Regions from separate parts of the Amycolatopsis sp. NPDC051061 genome, predicted to be linked through region 2. Evidence: riboswitches for the same ligand, from Rfam matches in the RefSeq annotation. Region 2 holds a riboswitch; the other holds the start of a gene.
What was found. Region 2 has a riboswitch for glycine ahead of gcvP (aminomethyl-transferring glycine dehydrogenase). Riboswitches for the same ligand answer to the same signal wherever they lie in the genome.

Region 1: another riboswitch for glycine. It lies ahead of gcvP (aminomethyl-transferring glycine dehydrogenase); the one in region 2 lies ahead of gcvP (aminomethyl-transferring glycine dehydrogenase).

What each region holds. Positions count from the first base shown of each region.
Region 1 is NZ_JBFBBZ010000016.1:156,353-167,063, forward strand. It holds gene glyA (serine hydroxymethyltransferase) at 1-1,080, opposite strand, end outside; gene gcvH (glycine cleavage system protein GcvH) at 1,080-1,457, opposite strand; gene gcvT (glycine cleavage system aminomethyltransferase GcvT) at 1,472-2,572, opposite strand; gene gcvP (aminomethyl-transferring glycine dehydrogenase) at 2,592-5,480, opposite strand; glycine riboswitch at 5,464-5,562, opposite strand; gene AB0N03_RS23120 (helix-turn-helix transcriptional regulator) at 5,814-7,112, opposite strand; gene AB0N03_RS23125 (hypothetical protein) at 7,185-7,382, shown strand; gene AB0N03_RS23130 (3-oxoacyl-ACP reductase) at 7,379-8,146, opposite strand; gene AB0N03_RS23135 (aldehyde dehydrogenase family protein) at 8,146-9,513, opposite strand; gene AB0N03_RS23140 (gamma-glutamyl-gamma-aminobutyrate hydrolase family protein) at 9,510-10,220, opposite strand; gene AB0N03_RS23145 (glutamine synthetase family protein) at 10,201-10,711, opposite strand, start outside.
Region 2 is NZ_JBFBBZ010000028.1:110,925-121,635, reverse strand. It holds gene AB0N03_RS32760 (NAD-dependent epimerase/dehydratase family protein) at 1-667, opposite strand, end outside; gene gcvP (aminomethyl-transferring glycine dehydrogenase) at 739-3,645, opposite strand; glycine riboswitch at 3,912-4,010, opposite strand; gene AB0N03_RS32750 (MerR family transcriptional regulator) at 4,054-4,632, opposite strand; gene AB0N03_RS32745 (TetR/AcrR family transcriptional regulator) at 4,911-5,543, shown strand; gene trxA (thioredoxin) at 5,540-5,878, opposite strand; gene AB0N03_RS32735 (MerR family transcriptional regulator) at 5,890-6,285, opposite strand; gene AB0N03_RS32730 (bifunctional nuclease family protein) at 6,327-6,800, opposite strand; gene AB0N03_RS32725 (MerR family transcriptional regulator) at 7,017-7,763, opposite strand; gene garA (glycogen accumulation regulator GarA) at 7,760-8,230, opposite strand; gene gcvH (glycine cleavage system protein GcvH) at 8,368-8,754, opposite strand; gene AB0N03_RS32710 (CDP-alcohol phosphatidyltransferase family protein) at 8,857-9,477, opposite strand; gene AB0N03_RS32705 (hypothetical protein) at 9,491-9,721, opposite strand; gene AB0N03_RS32700 (hypothetical protein) at 10,000-10,548, shown strand; gene AB0N03_RS32695 (hypothetical protein) at 10,583-10,711, shown strand, end outside.

The DNA.
Region 1 (10,711 bases), on a different contig from region 2:
CATCGGCGGGCGCGGGTCGAACGGGACGGCGTTGCGGTTGACCGTGATGCCGACCTCGTGCAGCCGGTCCTCGGCCTGCTGACCGTCCAGAGTGGACTGGACGAGGTCGACCAGCACCAGGTGGACGTCGGTGCCGCCGGTCAGCACGCGCACACCGGCGTCAGCGCAGTCCGACTGGGACAGCCGCGATGCCAGGATGCGCGAGCCTTCGAGGGTGCGCTCCTGACGCTCGCGAAACTCCTCGCTCGCGGCGATCTTCAGCGCGACGGCCTTGGCCGCGATGACGTGCTCGAGCGGCCCGCCCTGCTGCCCGGGGAACACCGCCGAGTTGATCTTCTTCGCCAGCTCCTGGCGGCACAGGATGAGACCGCCGCGCGGGCCGCCGAGGGTCTTGTGCGTGGTCGTGGTGACGATGTCGGCGTGCGGCACCGGCGACGGGTGCAGCCCGGTCGCGACCAGCCCGGCGAAGTGGGCCATGTCGACCATCAGGCGGGCGTCGACGAGGTCGGCGATCCGGCGGAACTCGGCGAAGTCGAGCTGACGCGGGTAGGCGGACCAGCCGGCGATGATCAGCTTCGGCTTGTGCTCGACGGCCAGGCGCTCGATCTCGGCGAGGTCGACGATGCCGGTCTCTTTGTCGACGTGGTAGGCGACGACGTTGTAGAGCTTGCCCGAGAAGTTGATCTTCATCCCGTGCGTCAAGTGGCCGCCGTGCGCCAGGTCGAGCCCGAGGATCGTGTCGCCCGGCTTGAGCACGGCGAACATCGCGGCCGCGTTGGCCTGCGCGCCCGAGTGCGGCTGGACGTTGGCGTGCTCGGCGCCGAACAGCGCCTTCGCGCGGTCGATGGCGAGCTGCTCGACGACGTCGACGTGCTCGCAGCCGCCGTAGTAGCGCCGGCCGGGGTAGCCCTCGGCGTACTTGTTGGTCAGCACCGAACCCTGCGCCTCGAGCACGCCCACCGGCGCGAAGTTCTCGGAGGCGATCATCTCCAGGGTGGACTGCTGGCGCGTCAGCTCGTCCGCGACCGCCGCGGCGACCTCGGGGTCGACGTCGGCGAGGTGAGCGTCGAAAGTCGTCATCAGTTCTCCTGGGTGAGCTGGGCGTACGCGGCGGCGTCGAGCAGCTCCGGGACGTCGCCCGTGAGCCGCACCTTGAGCAGCCAGCCTTCCGTGTACGGGTCGGAGTTGATGACCTCGGGGGTGTCCGAAGTGGCGCCGTTCACCTCGACGACCTCGCCGGACACGGGCGCGTACAGCTCGCTGACCGACTTGGTCGACTCGACCTCGCCGAACACCTCGCCCGCGGTCACGGTCGCGCCGGCGTCAGGCAGCTGGACGAACACGATGTCACCGAGCGACTCGGCGGCGAAGGCGGTGATGCCGACGGTGGCGACGCCGTCCTCGACGTTCAGCCACTCGTGTTCCTTGGTGTACTTCAGGTTCTCGGGAATGCTCACGGTTCAGGAGTCCTTTACGCGCGGGAGTAGAAGGGCAGGGCGACGACCTCGACGGGCTCGATCCTGCCCCGGATGTCGACGGACAGCTCGGTGCCGGGCTCGGCGTACGCCCGATCGACGTACGCCATGGCGATCGGGTAACCCAGCGTGGGCGACAGCGCGCCGCTGGTGACTTCGCCGATCACAGTGCTGTCCACGCCGTCGGCCAGCAGTTTGTAGCCGTGCCGCGGAGCACGACGGCCGGCTCCACGCAGGCCGACCCGCACGCGCGGGACGTCGGCCTTGGACCGCTCTTCCAGCGCCGCGCGGCCGACGAAGTCGCCCGGCTTCTCGAACTTGACCACCCGGCCGAGCCCCGCCTCGAACGGGCTCTGCTCGAGGGTGAGTTCGTTGCCGTACAACGGCATCCCGGCTTCCAGCCGCAGCGTGTCGCGACACGCCAGACCCGCGGGGACGAGCCCGTGCGACTCGCCCGCTTCCATGAGCAGACGCCAGACCGCCGGCGCCTCGTCGGCCGGAACGAACAGCTCGAAGCCGTCTTCGCCGGTGTAGCCGGTGCGGGCGAGCAGGACCTCGTGACCCTTCACGACCGCCGGGACGCTGGCGTAGTACTTGAGCGCGCCCAGGTCGGCGTCGGTGACGGCGCCCAGGATCGCGACGGCGTTCGGGCCCTGGACGGCGATCAGCGCGGTCGTCTCCGACCGGTCGTCGACCACCGCGTCGAAGCCCTCGACCCGCTCGGCCAGCGCGTCGGCGACGACCTTCGCGTTGCCCGCGTTCGCGACGACCAGGTAGTGCTCGTCGGCCAGCCGGTAGACGACCAGGTCGTCGAGCACGCCGCCGGAAGCGTCGCAGATCATCGTGTACCGCGCCCGGCCCGGCTTGACCCCGGTGAGGTTGCCGACCAGCGCGAAGTCCAGGACGTCCGCCGCCTGCTTGCCCGTGACGTGGATTTCGGCCATGTGCGAGAGGTCGAACAGCCCGGCCGCCTCGCGGACGGCCTTGTGCTCGGCCAGCTCGCTGGCGTAGCGGACCGGCATGGACCAGCCGGCGAAGTCGGTGAACAGCGCACCGAGTCCCTTGTGGACTCCGTGCAAGGAGGTCTCTTTCGACACTGTGGCATTCAAGACGGGCTCAGCCTTCGTAAGCGTTGAGGGGCGGGCAGGAGCACACGAGGTTGCGGTCACCGCGGGCGCCGTCGATGCGCCGCACCGGCGGCCAGTACTTGTTCTTGCGCGACACCCCGGCCGGGTACACGGCCAGCTCGCGGTCGTAGGGCTTGTCCCACTCCCCGACCAGCGTCTCCGCGGTGTGCGGCGCCCCGCGCAGCGGCGACTCCTCCGCGCTCCAACGGCCACTCGCCACTTCGTCGATCTCGGCGCGGATGGCGATCATCGCGGCGATGAACCGGTCGATCTCGCCCAGGTCCTCGGACTCGGTCGGCTCGACCATCAGCGTGCCCGCGACCGGGAACGACATCGTCGGCGCGTGGAAGCCGTAGTCGATGAGCCGCTTCGCGACGTCGTCGACCGTCACGCCGGTTTCCTTGGTGATCTGCCGCAGGTCGAGGATGCACTCGTGCGCGACCAGTCCGTCCTGCCCGGTGTAGAGCACCGGGTAGTGCGGGGCCAGTCGCGAGGCGACGTAGTTGGCCGCCAGCACGGCGACCTTCGTCGCGGCGGTCAGGCCGGGCGCGCCCATCATCCGGACGTAGGCCCAGGAGATCGGCAGGATCGACGCCGAGCCGTAGGGCGCGCCGCTGATCGGGCCGACGCCGGTCTCGGGGCCGGCCTGCTCCAGCAGCGGGTGGTTCGGCAGGAACGGCGCGAGGTGCGCGCGCACCGCGACCGGGCCGACGCCGGGACCGCCACCGCCGTGCGGGATGCAGAAGGTCTTGTGCAGGTTCAGGTGCGAGACGTCGCCGCCGAACTCGCCCGGCTTGGCCAGGCCGAGCAGGGCGTTGAGGTTCGCGCCGTCGACGTACACCTGGCCGCCGCCGCCGTGGACGATCTCGGCCAGCTCGTCGATGCCGTGCTCGTACACGCCGTGCGTGGACGGGTAGGTGACCATGATCGCGGCGAGCGTGTCGCGGTGTGCGTCCACCTTGGACCGTAGGTCGGCGAGGTCGACGTTGCCCTCGTCGGTGCACTTGACGACGACCACGCGCATCCCGGCGAGCACCGCGGACGCGGCGTTGGTGCCGTGAGCGGACGACGGGATCAGGCAGACGTCGCGGCCTTCGTCGCCGTTCGAGCGGTGGTACGCGCGGATCGCGAGGAGCCCGGCCAGCTCGCCCTGGCTGCCCGCGTTCGGCTGCAGCGACACCTGGTCGTAGCCGGTGACCTCGGCCAGCCACTCGGCCAGCTGCGACACCAGCGTGTGGTACCCCGCAGCGTCTTCGGCCGGCGCGAACGGGTGGATGCCGGCGAACTCGCGCCAGCTGATCGGCTCCATCTCGGTGGTGGCGTTGAGCTTCATCGTGCAGGAGCCGAGCGGGATCATGCCGCGGTCGAGCGCGTAGTCCTGGTCGGAGAGGCGCCGCAGGTAGCGCAGCATCGCCGTCTCGGAGCGGTGGGTGCCGAAGACCTCGTGGCCCATGAAGCCGCTCTCGCGGGCCAAGCCGTTCGGCAGCGCGACGCCGTCTTGGACGGCCTCTTCGACCCCGAAAGCCTTCAGCACCTTCGCGGCGATCGCCGGGGTGCTGACCTCGTCGAAGGCGACGCGCACGTGGTCGGCGTCGACGTGGCCGAGGTTGATCCCGGCCTCGCGAGCCGCCGCGTGGACGTCCGCGGCCTGGCCCGGGACGTGCGCGACGACGGTGTCGAAGAAGGACTCGTGCACGACCTCGACGCCGGTCTTGCGCAGGGCGCCGGCGAATCCCGCGGCGAGCCCGTGGACGCGCTGGGCGATCTTCTTCAGGCCGTCCGGACCGTGGTAGACGGCGTACATCGCGGCCAGCACGGCGGGCAGGACCTGCGCGGTGCAGATGTTGGACGTCGCCTTCTCGCGGCGGATGTGCTGCTCACGGGTCTGCAGCGCCAGCCGATAGGCCGGGTTGCCGTCGGCGTCGACCGAGACGCCGACCAGGCGCCCGGGCAGCGAGCGCTCGAGCCCGGCGCGGACGGACATGAACCCGGCGTGCGGGCCGCCGTAGCCGAGCGGGACGCCGAAGCGCTGCGTCGACCCGGCGGCGACGTCGGCGCCGAACTCGCCGGGCGCGGTGATCAGCGTCAGGGAGAGAAGGTCGGCAGCGACGGTGAACAGCGCGCCCGCGGCCTTCGCCGACTCGGAAATCGCGTGGTAGAAGCCGCGGCCGCGCAGCACACCGGACGCGCCCGGGTACTGGACGACAACGCCGAAGAAGTCCTCCGGCAGGCCGGTGAGCAGGTCGCGGACCTCGACCTCGATGCCCAGCGCCTCAACGCGGGTCCGCACGACGGCGATGGTCTGCGGCAGGCACTCGGCGTCGAGCACGACCTTGTTCGACTTGGACTTGGACGCGCGGCGCATCAGCGTGACGGCCTCGGCGACGGCGGTCGACTCGTCCAGCAGCGACGCGTTCGCGGTGGCCAGGCCGGTCAGGTCGGCGACCATCGTCTGGAAGTTGAGCAGGGCTTCGAGCCGGCCCTGGGAGATTTCCGGCTGGTACGGCGTGTACGCGGTGTACCAGGCCGGGTTCTCGAGGACGTTGCGGCGGATCACGCCGGGGGTGACGGTGTCGGAGTAGCCGAGGCCGATCATCTGCGTCATCGGCCGGTTGCGCGCGGCGAGGGCGCGCAGCTCCGCGGTGGCGTCCTCTTCGGACGCGGCCGGGGGAAGCCGCAGGTCACGGGTGGCGCGGATGGCGCTGGGGACGGCCGCGCCGACGAGGGCGTCCAAGCTGCCGTAACCGCACTCGGCCAGCATCTTCGCGCGTTCGGCCTCGGACGGGCCGATGTGGCGGGCGTCGAACTGCGTAGAGGTGATGGGGAGCTCCTCGGGCCTGGGCACACAGCGGTGCGCTGGGAACTCCCCCTCTGTCATGGCACCTGAGAGTTTCACCGTGTGCGACACGGCTTTCACCTTGGGTGAGGCGCGGGTGCGCCTGCTTTCCAGAGTGGCCTCGCGCGAAGCGGTAACAGGTACCTGAGAGATTCTGGGGAGTTTGCTCCTTCGGTGCCCCACCACTTTCGTGAGGGCTCTCCCGCCTCGGCTCTACGGCCCGATCTGCAGTTGTGGCGGCTACCGTACCTGCCGCGTCCGAGGTCCGTCTACTTCACACGGCCAACGCCACAGTGATCCTCGACCCGGCCCCGAGCGCGCCCCCGTACGTCATGAAAGAGTCGTTCACCGCGTCCGACGAGCTGAAAGAGTCGTTCATGACGTTCCGGCGACCCGGCGCACGACGCTCCCGGCCAGCGCCGGCGGCCGCCGGACCCGGCCCGACGGCAAAACCAGGCGTTTCAACGGACCGCCCAGCGGCACCGGCGGGTGGCCCGCCCCCAGCAGCACCTGCTCCACGATCTGCTCGGCCAACCACGCGACGGAGTCGTTGAGCCGGTCCAGCGAAGGACGGTCGCCGTCGAAGACGTCCTCGTCGTCGAGCGTCACCTCGAAGTACGCGCAGCCGGGCGGGACCCCGGCCGCGACCGCCTCCTCGATCGCGCGAGCCCCGGCCAAGGCGTCCGAGAAACCCACTTCGAGCAGCGGCTCGCGGTAAATACGCGCTGCCCGCTCGCGCATGCGGGGGCCGTAGCGGACCACGACCGGGAGCCGTCCGGTCAGGTCGGGCACGGCCAAGCCGTGCAGCAGCATGATCGGCGGCACCGAGTGCACCAGCCGCGGCGCGGGCTCGGCCAGCTCGCGGGCGGTGATCCGGACGCGGTCGGCCATCGCGTCCGGCAGGCCGAAGTAGCGGAAGTCGACGTTGCCGAACCCGAGGCCGTCGGCGACCAGCGACGCCAGCAGCTCGCCGTACCCCCAGATCGGGGACAGCACCACGACCGGCGGCGCGGCGACCACCGGCGACGCCGCGGGCGGGCGCGTCGCCTCCTGCTCGGGCACCTGGATCACCAGCCGCGGCGGCTCGTGCCAGTCGTGCACCTCGGCGACCCGCCAGTACAGCCCGAGCGGCCGCCACAGCTCGCCGAGGACGTCGTGCTCGAGGATCCGGCGCACCTCGGCGTCGTCGTGGGGGAAGTCCCGCGGCGCCACGACGCCGACGTAGTGGTGGTAGGTGACGCGGACCTCGTCGCCGCGGGTCGCGGAGCGGATCCGCATCTCCCAGTCGATCGGCGACGCGGCGATGAGGTTGGCCACCTGCGTGCCGGGCGAGGAGTAGACGAGCGCCGTGGCCTGCCGGAGGAACTGCCCGGCCTGGTCGATGCCCTCTCGCAGCGCCTTCGCGGCCTGCGCGACGTGCACCGGGCTCGCGAGGCTGTCGGGCAGCACGCCGGCGACGCGCAGCAGCTCGGCCTCCCCGAGCCCGGTGACCTCCGCGAGCTGCGCCCAGTGGTCGAAGACGGTCACCTTCGGCGCGTGCCGGTGCTCGATCCAGCTGCGCAGGGTCGACGTCGGGACGCCGATGCGTCGGGCGGCCTCGTCCAGGGAAAGCCCCCGCGCCCGGATGCCGGTCCGGACCGCTTCCGCCCACTCGTCGGCGCGCCAGTGCGTCACCTCACAAAACTAACGAAACCCGCTAGCTTTGCGCAGGGACGAATCGCCCACCCGGCATCGACGCTGGTCACCATGACCACCACCGTCGTCGCCCTCACCCTGATCGTCGGCGTACTGACCTTCGCCGCCGGCGCCTTCCTCGCCTCCGAGATCGCCGTCCGCGTGCTGCGGCGCCGCGAAAAGCTCGTCTCCGAGGAGCGCAAGAAGCTCAACGCCGCCTGGAGCTACCTTCGGGAGGTCTACGGCGTCAAGAAACCGACCAAGCGTTAGAGCGGGGTGACGTACGCGCCGGAGATGCCGCCGTCGACCAGGAACTGCGACGCCGTGATGAAGCTGGCGTCGTCGCTGGCCAGGAACGCGACCGCGGCCGCGATCTCCGACGGCTCGGCGAACCGGCCGACCGGCACGTGCACCAGCCGCCGCGCCGCGCGTTCCGGGTCCTTCGCGAACAGCTCCTTGAGCAGCGGCGTGTTCACCGGCCCCGGGCACAGCGCGTTGACGCGGATGTTCTCCCGCGCGAACTGGATGCCCAGCTCGCGGCTCATCGCGAGCACCCCGCCCTTGGACGCGGTGTAGGAGATCTGCGACGTCGCCGCGCCCATCACCGCGACGAACGACGCCGTGTTGATGATCGAACCGCGGCCCTGGCGCTGCATGTGCGGCAGGACGGCCTTGCAGCAGTGGAACACCGACGTCAGGTTGACGCGCTGGACCCGCTCCCACGCGTCGATGCCGGTGGTGAGGATCGAGTCGTCTTCCGGGGGTGAGATGCCGGCGTTGTTGAACGCGACGTCGACCGAGCCGAACTGCTCGACCGTGCTGTGGAACAGGTTCTCGACCTGCTCGGCGTCGGTGACGTCGGTCTGGATGAAGGCGCCGCCGATCTCGTCGGCGACCGCCTTGCCCTCGGCCGGCGTCAGGTCCGCGATGACGACCTTCGCGCCTTCGCTCGCCAGGCGGCGGGCCGAGGCGAGGCCGATGCCGCTCGCGCCGCCGGTGATGACCGCGACGCGGCCTTCGAAACGCTGGACCATTACTCCTCCGTGCTGAGAAAGACGTTCTTGGTTTCAGTGAACGCCGCCGCGGCGTCGGGGCCCAGCTCGCGGCCGAGGCCGGACTGCTTGAACCCGCCGAACGGCGTCCAGTAGCGCACCGAAGAGTGCGAGTTCACCGACAGGTTGCCGGCTTCGACGCCGCGCGCGACCCGGAACGCGCGGCCGGCGTCACGGGTCCAGATCGACCCGGACAGGCCGTACTCGGTCGCGTTGGCCATGCGGATCGCGTCGGCCTCCTCGGCGAACGGCACGACGGCGACGACCGGGCCGAAGACCTCGTCCGCCACGGCCGGGTGCCGCAGGTCGGGCGGGGTGAGGACGGTCGGCGGGAACCAGTAGCCGGGGCCCGACGGCGCGCTGCCGCGGAACGCGACCGGGGCGTCGTCCGGCACGTAGGAGGCCACCTTCTCGCGGTGGGCGGCCGAGATCAGCGGGCCCATCTCGGTCTTCTCGTCGCCGGGGTCGCCGACGACGACGCCGTGCACCGCGGGCTCCAGGAGCTCCATGAACCGGTCGTACGCGCTCGCCTGCACCAGGATCAGCGATCGCGCGCAGCAGTCCTGGCCCGCGTTGTCGAAGACGCCGTAGGGCGCGGTCGCCGCGGCCTTCTCCAGGTCGGAGTCGGCGAAGACGATGTTCGCGTTCTTGCCGCCCAGCTCCAGCGTCACGCGCTTCACCTGCGCCGCGCAGCCGGCCATGATCTGCTTGCCGACCTCGGTCGAGCCGGTGAAGACGACCTTCCGCACGCCGGGATGGTCGACGAACCGTTGCCCCACCGCGGATCCCTTGCCGGGCAGCACCTGGAAGACGTCCTCCGGGATGCCTGCCTCGCGCGCCAGCTCGCCCAGCCGGACCGCGGTCAGCGGCGTCAGCTCGGCGGGCTTGAGGACCACGGTGTTCCCGGCGGCGAGCGCGGGCGCGAACCCCCAGCCGGCGATCGGCATCGGGAAGTTCCACGGCACGATCACGCCGACCACGCCGAGCGGTTCGTGGAAGGTGATGTTGACCCCGCCCGGCACCGGGATCTGCTGCCCGATCAGGCGTTCCGGGGCGGCGGAGTAGTAGTTGAGGACGTCACGGACGTTGCCCGCCTCCCAGCGGGCGTTGCCGATCGTGTGGCCGGAGTTGGCGACCTCGAGCCGCGCGAGGTTCTCGATGTCGGCCTCGACGGCGTCGGCGAAGCGGCGCAGGAGCCGCGCGCGGTCGCCGGGGGTGACGTCGCGCCACGCCGGGAACGCCGCCCGCGCGCGGGCGATCGCCGCGTCGGTCTCCTCCGCGCTGGTCAGCGGGACCGTCCGCACCACCTGCTCGGTGGCCGGGTTCCGGACGTCGAAACTGGTGGTCATGTCCTCTCCTTGCTCGCGTCGACGAGGGCCGCGAAGAGCCGCACGTCGTCGCTGTCCTGCTCGGGGTGCCACTGGACGCCCAGGGTGAACTCACCGGGCACCTCGGCGGCCTCGATCGTGCCGTCGGCGGCCCAGCCGACCGGCTCCAAGCCGGTGCCGAGCCGGTCGATCGCCTGGTGGTGGTAGCACAGGGTCTTTGTCTCGGAGCCCAGGATCGCCGCCGCCCGGCTGCCCTCGGCCAGCGTGACGGTGCCCCGGCCGAACGTCGCCGGCGCGGGCTGGTGCTCGGTGGATTCCTTCGCCTCCGGCAGGTGTTGAGTGAGCGTGCCGCCGAGCGCGACGCTCATCACCTGCAGGCCGCGGCACACGCCGAGCACCGGCTTGCCCGCCTTGCGCGCGGCTTCGAACAGGCCGAACTCGAAGGCGTCCCGGTTCGGCCGGGTGTAGGTCGCGGGGTGCGGCTCCTGGCCGTACCGCTCCGGTTCGACGTCGGCGCCGCCGGTCAACACCAGTCCGTCCACAGTAGACACGAGCTTGTCGTACGCGTCCGACACCGGGGGCAGCAGCACCGGGATGCCGCCCGCCGCGACGACGCAGTCGACGTAGACCCGGTGCAGCAGCACGGCTTCGGTCTCCCAGACCAGGAACTTCGCGGGTTCCAGGTAGCTGGTGAGGCCGATGACGGGCTTAAAGGCGCTCGAAGCCACGGACCCGCTCCCAGTCGGTGACGGCGGCGTTGTAGGCGTCGACCTCGATCTTCGCCGCGTTCAGGTAGTGCTCGACGCCCTCCTCGCCGAACGCTTCGCGCGCCAGCTCACTGCCCGCGAGGGCCGCGGCGGCTTCCGGCAGCGTGGTCGGCACGGTGCCCCGGTCGGACTGGTAGGCGTTGCCGACGAAGGGTTCTTCCAGCTCCAGCTCGTTTTCGATGCCGTGCAGGCCGGCCGCGATCAGCGCGGCGACGGCCAGGTACGGGTTGACGTCCCCGCCCGGCACGCGGTTCTCGACGCGCAGCGACTCGCCGTGGCCGACGACGCGCAGCGCGCAGGTGCGGTTGTCGGTGCCCCACGCGATCGCGGTCGGCGCGAAGCTGCCGGGTACGAACCGCTTGTAGGAGTTGACGTTCGGCGCGAGGAAGTACGTCAGCTCGTGCAACGCGGCGAGCTGGCCGGCGAGGAACTGCTCCATGAGCGTCGAGAAG
Region 2 (10,711 bases):
CGCGGACGACGTCGTCGACGTGCACGAGGTCGCGGCGCTGGCGGCCGTCGCCGTAGATCTTGATCCCGCCGCCGGTCAGGGCGGCGCGCATCATGCGCGGCACGAAACTGTCCTTGTGGGACATTCCCGGGCCGTAGACGTTGGTGAACCGCAACGCACACGTCGTCATGCCGTACGCGCCGGCGTAGCCCGACAGCAGCATTTCGCACGCCGCCTTGGTGGCGCCGTAAGGCGTCAGCGGCCGCAGCGGCAGGTCCGGGGTGATCGTCGCGGTGCCGACGTTGCCGATCACCGCGTTGGTCGAGGCGAGCAGGAACGTCGGCACCTCGCGGCGGCGCGCGAGCTCCAGCAGTTCCTGGGTCACCAGGACGTTGTCGGCGAAGGTGTCTTCAGGCAGCTCGACCGACTTCAGCACCGACGTCAACGCGGCGAGGTGCACGATCCCGGCGGTCTCGCGCGTCACGGCCTCCTCGCGAACGCCGGCGTCGCGGAGGTCGCCGGTCACGACGCGGACACCGTCGTCGCCGTCGGCCGGGAACGGGACCCGGTCCACGACGGTGACCGGGACGCCCCGGTCGCGAAGGGCGCGCACGACGGCCCGGCCGATGAAGCCGCTGCCGCCGGTCACGACCACGGACGTCCGATCGGGACCGTGCGCACTCGACATGGCGCCAACCTACCTCCCGTTCCTGTGCGGGCTCGGCCCGGCGTACGCCCGCGCCGATGGCACGGTGGGCGTCAGGCGAACGCCTCCGGGGGCGGGCACGAACAGACCAGGTTCCGGTCTCCCGCCGCGCCGTCGATGCGGCGGACCGGCGGCCAGATCTTCGCCGCGCTCGGGCCGGCCGGGAACACCGCCGTCTCGCGGCTGTAGGCGCGGTCCCACGAGCCCGCCACGCAGCGAGCCGTGTGCGGAGCCTGGCGCAGCGGTGAGTCCTCCACCGCCCACTCGCCCGCGGCCACGCGGTCGATCTCCGCGCGGATCGCGATCATCGCGGCGCAGAAGCGGTCCAGCTCGGCCAGGTCCTCGCTCTCGGTCGGCTCCACCATCAGCGTGCCCGCCACCGGGAACGACATCGTCGGCGCGTGCAGGCCGTAGTCCGCCAGCCGCTTCGCGACGTCGTCGACCGTCACGCCGGTCGCCTTCGTCAGCGGCCGCAGGTCCAGGATGCATTCGTGCGCCACGAAGCCCGAACGGCCCGCGTACAGGACCGGGTAGTGCTCCCCGAGCCGCCGCGCGACGTAGTTCGCGTTGGCCACCGCCACCAGCGTCGCCCGGCGCAGGCCGGCGGCGCCCATCATCCGGACGTACGCCCACGAGATCGGCAGGATCGACGCGCTCCCCCACGGCGCCGCGCTGACCGGCCCGACCCCGGTCGCCGGGCCCGCCGCCGGTTGCAGCGGGTGGTTCGGCAGGAACGGCGCCAGGTGCGCGCGGACCCCGATCGGCCCGACGCCGGGCCCGCCACCGCCGTGCGGGATGCAGAACGTCTTGTGCAGGTTGAGGTGCGAGACGTCGGCGCCGAACCGGCCGAACTGCGCCACGCCGATGAGCGCGTTCAGGTTGGCGCCGTCGACGTACACCTGCCCGCCCGCGTCGTGCACCAGCGCGCACACCTCGCCGACGGTGTCCTCGTACACCCCGTGCGTCGACGGGTAGGTGATCATGATCGCGGCCAGGTCGCCACGGTGTTCGTCCACAGTGGACCGCAGGTGTGCGAGGTCGATGTTGCCGTCGTCGTCGCAGCGGACGACGACCACCCGCATGCCGGCCATCACGGCGCTCGCCGCGTTCGTGCCGTGGGCGCTCGCCGGGATCAGGCAGACGTCGCGCTCACCCTCGCCGCGCGAGCGGTGGTAGGCGCGGATGGCCAGCAGGCCGGCGAACTCGCCCTGACTGCCCGCGTTCGGCTGCAGGGAAACCGTGTCGTAGCCGGTGATCCGCGCGAGCCACGCGCTCAGGTCGGCGACCACTTCCAGGAGCCCGGCGGCGTCCTCGGCGGGCGCGAACGGGTGCAGCTCGGCGAACTCCGGCCAGGTGACCGGCTCCATTTCGGCGGTGGCGTTGAGCTTCATGGTGCACGAGCCGAGCGGGATCATGCTGCGGTCGAGCGCGACGTCCTTGTCGGCCAGCTGCCGCAGGTAGCGCAGCAGCGCGGTTTCCGAGCGGTGGGCGTGGAACACCGGGTGCGTGAGGAAGTCGCTCGTCCGCCGCAGCGGTGCCGGGAGCGCGTCCGCCGTGTCCGCGTCGAGACCATCCACATCGGACACCGAAACACCGAACGCCTTCCACACGCACGAAAGCCGTTCACGCGTGGTCGTCTCGTCGCAGGCGACGCCGACGTGGTCGTCGTCGACGAGCCGCAGGTTCACGCCGAGGTCGTGAGCCGCCGCGACGACCGCGTGCGCTCGCCCGGGCACCGTCGCGGTGATCGTGTCGAAGAACTCGCCGTGCCCGACGTCGACGCCGCCTTCGGCGAGGCCGGCGGCGAGCACGGTGGCCATCCGGTGGGCGCGCAGCGCGATGCCGCGCAGCCCCTCGGGCCCGTGGTGCACCGCGTACATCGACGCCATCACCGCGAGCAGGACCTGCGCGGTGCAGATGTTCGACGTCGCCTTTTCGCGACGGATGTGCTGCTCGCGGGTCTGCAGGGCGAGCCGGTACGCGGGCGCGCCGTCGGCGTCCTTCGAGACGCCGACCAGCCGGCCCGGCAGCTGCCGCTCCAGGCCCTTGCGGACGGCGAGGTAGGCCGCGTGCGGGCCGCCGAAGCCGAGCGGGACGCCGAACCGCTGGGTCGACCCGACGGCGACGTCGGCGCCGAGCTCGCCCGGCGGCCGCAAGAGCGTCAAGGCGAGGGGGTCGGCGGCGACGATCACCGCCGCACCGTGCTTCTTGGCGTCGGCGATGGTCAGGTCCGGTTCTCGCACCGCGCCGGACGCGCCCGGGTAGGACAGCAGGATCCCGAAGAAGTCGCCGCCGAGCCCGAGACCGGTCAGGCCCTGGGAGAGGTCCTCGACGACCAGTTCGATGCCGAGGGGCTCGGCCCGCGTCCGGAGCACGGCGAGGGTTTGCGGCAGGGTGTCCTCGTCGACGACGAACCGGTTCGACGCGGCTTTCCCGGCGCGCCGCACCAGCGTCATGGCCTCGGCGGCCGCGGTGGCCTCGTCGAGCATCGAGGCGTTGGCGACGGGCAGCCCGGTGAGGTCGGCGACCATGGTCTGGAAGTTGAGCAGCGCCTCGAGCCGTCCCTGCGAAATCTCGGGCTGGTAGGGCGTGTAGGCGGTGTACCAGGCAGGATTCTCGAGCACGTTCCGCCGGATCACGGGCGGAGTAACGGTGTCGTGGTAGCCGAGCCCGATCATCTGAGCCATCGGCCGGTTCCGCGCGGCCAGCCCCCGCAGCTCGGCAAGCGCCTGAACTTCGGTGGCGGCGGGCGGCAGTTCAAGCGGCTCGGCTGACGCCCGCAGCGACCCGGGAACGGCACGCTCGGAGAGCTCGTCGAGAGAAGCGACACCGACGACGTCGAGAATGCGGCGAAGTTCGTCGGGACCGGGCCCGATGTGCCGTTCGACAAAGGGAACGCCCTGTTCGAGCGAGGCAAGCGAGAGATCCACGATGGCCTCCTCCGAACGGCGGTGTCTCATGACCCGACTTTAGAGCGGAAGGTGACCACGGCGGGGGTCCGGGGGCGGAGCCCGCCGGGCGGGGCGTGGGGGTTGCACCCCACAAGACACTCCGGAGGGTTCGGGCGAGCGCGTTACGCGAGCACAGCTCGCCCAAACCCGGAGGACACCCTCCCCACTCTGTCTGTGCCCGGAGGCGCCTGAGAGTTTCGCCCGAGGTTGAGCCGGGCTTGCACCGTCGGCGGGGCCGTCAGGTTGTGTCCTGACGACCCGCTTTCCAGAGGCGTCTCGTCCGCGCGGTCCTGGGTGCCTGAGAGGTTCCGGGGAGGACTTGCTCCTTCGGCGCCGAGCTCGAGGTGTGGCTCGGACTCTCCCGCGCGGATTCGTCGACCGCACGGGAGACCTTACTCCGCCTCCCCGCGGCGGTGATCACCCGGTCTTGCGGGCGTTGCGGCGCTGGGTGAGCTCGTCCGGCTGGTGCGTTTCGACGACGCCGCCGTCGGCGCGTTCGGCCTGGAACTCGTGGATGGTCCCGCTGATCTCCTGCATGGCGCCGCTGACCGCGATGCCGAACACGCCTTGGCCGCCTTGGAGCAGATCGACGATCTCTTCCGGCGAGGTGCATTCGTAGACGGTGGTGCCGTCGGAGAACAGTGTCACCCGGGCGAGGTCGCGGACCCCGCGGACGCGCAGGTGGTCGACGGCGACCCGGATGTTCTGCAGCGAGACCCCGGTGTCCAGCAGCCGCTTGACGACCTTGAGGACCAGGATGTCCTTGAACGAGTACAGCCGCTGCGAGCCGGAACCGTGCGCCGTGCGGATGCTGGGTGCGACCAGCTTCGTCCGGGCCCAGTAGTCGAGCTGGCGGTAGGTGATCCCGGCGATTTGGCACGCGGCCGGACCGCGGTAACCCACCAGCTCGTCCGGCAGCGAGTTGTCGGGGAACAGCTCACCCTGCTCACCAGCCGCGACCTCAACAGGCTGCTTCTCGGAACCAGCCTCGACCACGCAAGCCTCCCCTCGCCCGACCGGACGGCCGGCGAATGACAGCCGGACGGTCCCAGGAGCGGGACCCGCCGGAGATCAATCACCACGATCCGGCCCCAGACCGTGAATCACATCGTGGCGATTTACCTCCTCCGACGGTAAGCGCCAGGAGAACACCGGTCAACGCGACGCGCGGCAAGCCTCAACGGTCGGATGAGCCTTTGAGCCGTTCGCCGTACCCCGGACGCGGTGGTTCAAACCTCTTGACGTCTTTAACTCAGCTGAGTAACTTTTTACTCATGCAAGTAAACACCGACCTCATGGCCGAGATGGGGCTCAGCGCCGCCGAGGCGGCTCGCCGCGCCCAGATCATCGGCGCGACCATCGGCGTCATCGCCGACCTCGGCTACCGGAAAGCCACGTTCGCCAGGATCAAGGAACGCGCCGGGCTCAGCAGCACGCGGATGATCTCGTACCACTTCACGAACAAGGCCGGCCTGATGCAGTCCGTGCTGAGCACGGTGGTCGAGACGAAGAACGAGTTCCTGAAGGAGCGCACCGGCGGCGGGGTCGACCCGGCGGACCGGGCCGGCTACCTGCGGGCCCACATCGAGACGTCGATCGCGTTCCTGCGCTCGTACCCCGAGTGCGTCCGGGTGCTGACGGAGCTGGCCGCCAACGCCGACGACGCCGAGGGCTGGACGATGACGAAGATCCTCCTCGACGACATGCGGGTGCACGGACTGGCCCGCCAGCTCAAGCAGGGTCAGGCCGAAGGGCTGTTCGGCGACTTCACGCCGGAGGTGATGGCGATGTCCGTCTCGCAGGCCATCGACGGGGTGGCCGCGGCTTATGCGGCCGACCCGTCGCTGGATCTCGAGAAGTACGGGCGCGAAGTGGCGAACACGTTCGTCAGGGCGACGACGCCCTAGAGGACGCTGTCGAGGCGTTCCTCGATCCGGGCCTTCGGGAAGGCGCCGACGATCGTCGACACCGGCTCTCCGCCGCGGAACAGGATCATCGTCGGCAGCGACATGACCTGGTACGACCTCATGGTCTCCGGGTTCTCGTCGGCGTTGACCTTCCGCACAGCGAGCTTCCCGGCCCGCTCGTCCGCGAGCTGGGCCAGCACCGGGCCGACCATCCGGCACGGCCCGCACCAGGTGGCCCAGAACTCCACCAGCACGGGCACGTCACTGCCGAGGACCTCGGCGGCGAACGTCGCATCGGTGACGTCGGAAACGGCGACTGTGGCGGCTTCGGGCATGACAGGCTCCTTCACGGGCGCGGGGCGTCGGGGACGACACAGGGATCGGGCGCTTGGCGGGCCAACGCGCCGGCGAGCTTCGACGCCAGCTCCGCCCGGATACCGCCGAGGCGGGCCAGCAGTGCGTCGGCTTCTTCGAGCTTGCGGCGATAGACCTCGATCGAACTCAAGCAGGAGTCGCCGGTTTCGTGGCCGCTGCGGAGGCAGTCGACGAACGGGCGAGTCTCGTCGAGGGTCAGGCCGACGGTCTGCAGGGTCTGGATCTCCTTGACCAGCTGCAGGTCGCCCTCGTCGTACTCGCGGTAGCCGTTCGCCGAGCGACGGGCCGCGAGGAGGCCCTGGGCTTCATAAAACCGCAGCGCACGGGTGGTGACACCCGAGCGCTGCGCAAGCTCTCCGATCCGCATACCCCCGACGCTAGACGTTGACGTCCGCGTCAAGGCAAGTCTTAGGTATCCGCTCCGCGGAAGTCCTCGGGAGACACGGAGTCGAGGAACTCGCGGAACTTCTCGACCTCGTCCTCCTGCTCGTCCGGGATGATCAGGCCAGCCTCCTCCAGCACCGCGTCCACGGCGTGGATGGGGACGCCGATGCGCAGGGCCAGCGCGACCGAGTCGCTCGGCCGCGCGGACACCCGGATGTCGCCGTCGAAGACGAGCTCCGCGAAGAACGTGCCTTCCTTGAGGTCGGTGATGACGACCTGCTCGAGCTCGCGGCCGAGCGCCCCGATGACCTCTTTCAGCAGGTCATGCGTGAGCGGACGGGCGGGCCGGACTCCCTGTTGCTCCAAGGCGATGGCGGTGGCTTCGACCGAGCCGATCCAGATCGGCAGGTACCGTTCACCCTCGGTCTCCCGCAGCAACAAGATCGGCTGATTCGCGGGCAGCTCGACCCGCACACCGACGACGCGCATCTCGCTCATCGGGCTTCGCCTCCCTCTCGTGCACACGGGCCCAGACCCTGGACCGGCTCGACGCCGCCACTGGCGACGCTACCCGTCATCCCTGCTCCGTGCTCGCTGTCGAGACTATCTCGGTTCGCCTGCCGCAAACCCTTGCCTTCACGGTACGGCATGCGGTGCCGAACATTCAGTCATTGACATGGGACCGCAAAGAGGATCTCACTGCCCCGTTGCGGATCAACACCCCGCGACGCCGCGGATTCCGGCCTTGACGAGAAGCGTGTGGAGGGTCACGGACAGTGCCGCGAGCTCCCGCACCACCTCGTCGGCCCTCGACTTGGCCTCCGGGTCACGGTGCCGATACACCGGTGTCACGATCTGCTCCAGCAACCCGACCTCGCGGTCGGCCGCGGCGCGGAAGGCACGCAGATGTCTCGGCTCGATACCGAATTCGGTCATCGCCTTCACCGTCCGCGCGACCAGCACCGCGTCCGGGTCGAAGAACCCCGCGGGACCGGGCCGGACCAGGCTGTACTGCTGCAGCTCGGCCAGCGCGTCCACGTCGATGCCGGCCTGCTCCAGGAGCTCTTCCTGGGTCAGGCGCAGCTCCTTGCCGGTGGTGAAGTCGTCCGCCACCGGCAGGCCGACGTTCTCCGCCGGGGCGTCGATCGGCACCAGCCGGCGCGGCGGGCGGGGCAGGTCCGCGACGGGCCCGGCCCCCGAGTCCGCCGCGTCCAGCTGCTCCTTGATGACCTTCAACGGGAGGTAGTGGTCCCGCTGGGCGGCCAGGACGAACCGCAGACGCTCCACGTCCGCCGCGGCGAACTGCCGGTACCCCGAAGCCGTCCGGCCCGGTTGGACCAGGCCTTCCGCTTCGAGGAACCGGATCTTGGAGATGGTGACATCGGGGAAGTCCGAGCGCAGCTGCGCCAAGACGGCCCCGATGCTCAGTCCGTGGTTCTGTGGCCGCCCGGCCGCCGTCACTGCGCCCCCTGGCCCCCGTGACCCGGGCCGGTCAGGAAGACCAGGCGGAACTTCCCGATCTGCACCTCGTCGCCCCCCGCGAGGACGGCCTGGTCGACCGGCTCGCGGTTGACGTAGGTGCCGTTGAGGCTGCCGACGTCGATGACGACGAACTCGCCGCCCTCACGCCGGAACTCGGCGTGCCGGCGGGAGACCGTGACGTCGTCCAGGAAGATGTCGCTGTCCGGGTGGCGCCCGGCGCTGGTCGTGTCGCGGTCGAGCAGGAATCGCGAACCCGCGTTCGGGCCGCGCTTCACGACCAGCAGCGCCGAACCCGCGGGCAGGGCGTCGACGCCCTGGACCGGCGCCTCCGCGGCCGGGGCGGACTCGTGGCCTTCGGCTTCGGCCAGGAAGTCGGCCCGGAAGACAGAGGTCCGCTCCGGAGACTGCTCCGGGGGAACGCCGCCGGGCCCGTCGTTCGTGCTCACCTGAGCTCTCCTCCACACATGCTGTGTTGCCTAGTACTCAAGAACGTGTAGCTGCCAACGTACCGTGCCTGATCGATTCTCCGAGCCCCGGCTCCCCGAACCGGCGCAGTGCCGGTCCGGGCGGCTCGGAGCGGAGCTCAGCCCTTGGTCAGGGCGTCGTACGCCTCGGCTTCCAGCAGGGCTTCGAGCCCCGCCGGGTCGTCGAGCCGGATCTCGATCAGCCAGCCCTCGCCGTAGGGGTCGCTGTTGATCAGCTCCGGCGAGTCGGCGACGGCGTCGTTGACCGCCACGACCTCGCCGTCGACCGGCGCGAACAGCTCGGACACGCTCTTCGTCGACTCGACCTCGCCGAAGACGTCCCCCGCGCTCACCTGGCGGCCGACCTCCGGCAGGTCGACGAACACGACGTCGCCGAGCTGGTCCTGCGCGTACTCGGTGATGCCGATGCGGACGAGGGTGTCCTCGCCGCGGGTGGCGACCCACTCGTGTTCCTCGGTGTAGCGAAGCTCTTCAGGAGCGGACACCGCCGGTCCCCTTTCATGCCCTCACTGGCGAAAACGTGCTGCGCGAAGTCTTACACCCACACGGCGCAGCCGCCGGGCACGACCCGGGGAAAGTGGTCGCGCTCAGTCGTCACCGGCAGCGCGCAGCGCGTTGCGCGCTTGGACGACGTAGAGCACGCCGGACCAGACGTAGAGGACCCCGCCCCAGATGGTGAAGGCGTAGCCGATCGGCCGGGCGACCGCGGCGACGTCCGAGCCACCCTGCGCGAGCAGCAGGAACGGGAAGGCGTACATCAGCACGAAGGTCGCGCCCTTGCCGATGTAGGTCACCTCCGGCGGCGCGAAACCGCGGCGGCGCAGCGTCAGCACGCAGACGCCGAGCACGGCCTCACGCAGCAGGAGCGGCACCACGACCCACCAGGGGATGATCTCCCGGACCAGGAACGCGACGAGCGTCGCGAGGATGTAGAGCCGGTCGGCGGCCGGGTCGAGCAGCTGGCCCAGCCGGGACATCTGGTTGAGCCAGCGGGCCAGCTTGCCGTCGAGCCAGTCGGTCAGCGCGCCGAACATCAGCAGCGCGAGCGCCCAGCCGTCCTCCTCCGGCCCCAGCAGCAGCCACAGGAACACCGGCACACCGGCCAGCCGCAGCAGCGACAGCATGTTGGGGACGTTGAACGCCTGCTTCAGCAGGGACGGCTCGGCGGCGCTCGCCGGAGCGGCGGGTTCGGGTGCGGCTGTGCTCACCCGGCCAGCGTAGTCAGCACGCGCGGCGGCGGCTCCAGCCGCGTCGCTGCAGTTCGGCGCTGCTCAGCGCCTCGGGGCGGCCCCGGTAGTCGGTGCCCATCCAGCGGGCGCGGCCGGGGCGCGCCTCCAGGACGTAGGGGCGCCCGCAGCACCAGACGACGCTGCTCGGGACGGTCGGGGGGCCGGACGGGCCGGCGGTCTCGTCGGTGCTGGTTTCGGGGCTGGTCGCAGCGTCGGCGTTCATCGCTCTCACGGGCTCGGGACGGGTGTCGGGGACGGGAAGCTCTTCGGCCTCCACCAAGATCTTCGGCTCGCGGGGCCGGATTGTTAACCGGTGCGGCCGGAATTAGACCGATCGATTCTTGATGGCAGCGTGAGGTTTCGGAGCGTGAACGGAATGTTAATCGTCCATTGTGGACGGTGTTGCGGCGGCCACCGGGCCGGGCCGCCACCCGGCTGGAGTAATCTGCCGCACACCTGTGGGCGAGTCGGTCCGCGGGGCCCCGGCCCGGATGGGCCAGAATGACCGGACCAGGCCTGACCGGGGAGGAAACGATCGCGGTGCCCCACCCGACCACCACGAGGACGTGGCGGCCGCTGCTCGCCGCCTGCCTCGCCGTGCCCGCGCTCGCGGCCTGCTCCGGCGAGCCGGCCGCCCAGGCGCCGTCCTCTTCGGCGGCCGTCCCGAGCTCGGCGGCTCCGGCTTCCTCGACGACCGCTCCCCCGCCGCCGCCCGTCGGCGGCAGCTCGTCCGCGCCCGCGCCGGTGCCGAAGCCGTCCGGCGCGCCGCCGTCGGTGCCCGGGTCCTGCGGCACGGTGACGGCCGCCAGCGGGCTGACGCTCTACGTGTTCGACAGCGGCTCCGCCGGCGTCAGCTGCGTCGCGGCGACGAAGCTCGTCGGCGACTTCCACCGCAAGATCGCCGGGCGCCAGGGCGCCGGCTCGAACGACGCGGTGAACGAGACCGTCGACGGCTGGCTGTGCACGTCCGGGCCACCGGCCGCCCAGGGCGGCACCACCTGCACGAAGGGCGAGCAGACGGTGTTCGCCGCCGTCGTGCCGTCCGAGTGACCCCTCCCGATCCGTTTCCGCTCCTGAAGGGCCCATGAAGACACTCGCCTACCCCCTGCTCGTCGTCGCGGCCGCCGTGCTGGCCGGTTGCGGCAGCGACCCGGCGCCTGCCGCGCCGACCTCCGCCGATCCCGCCGCCGTCCCCGCCGCGGCCGCCGCGGCC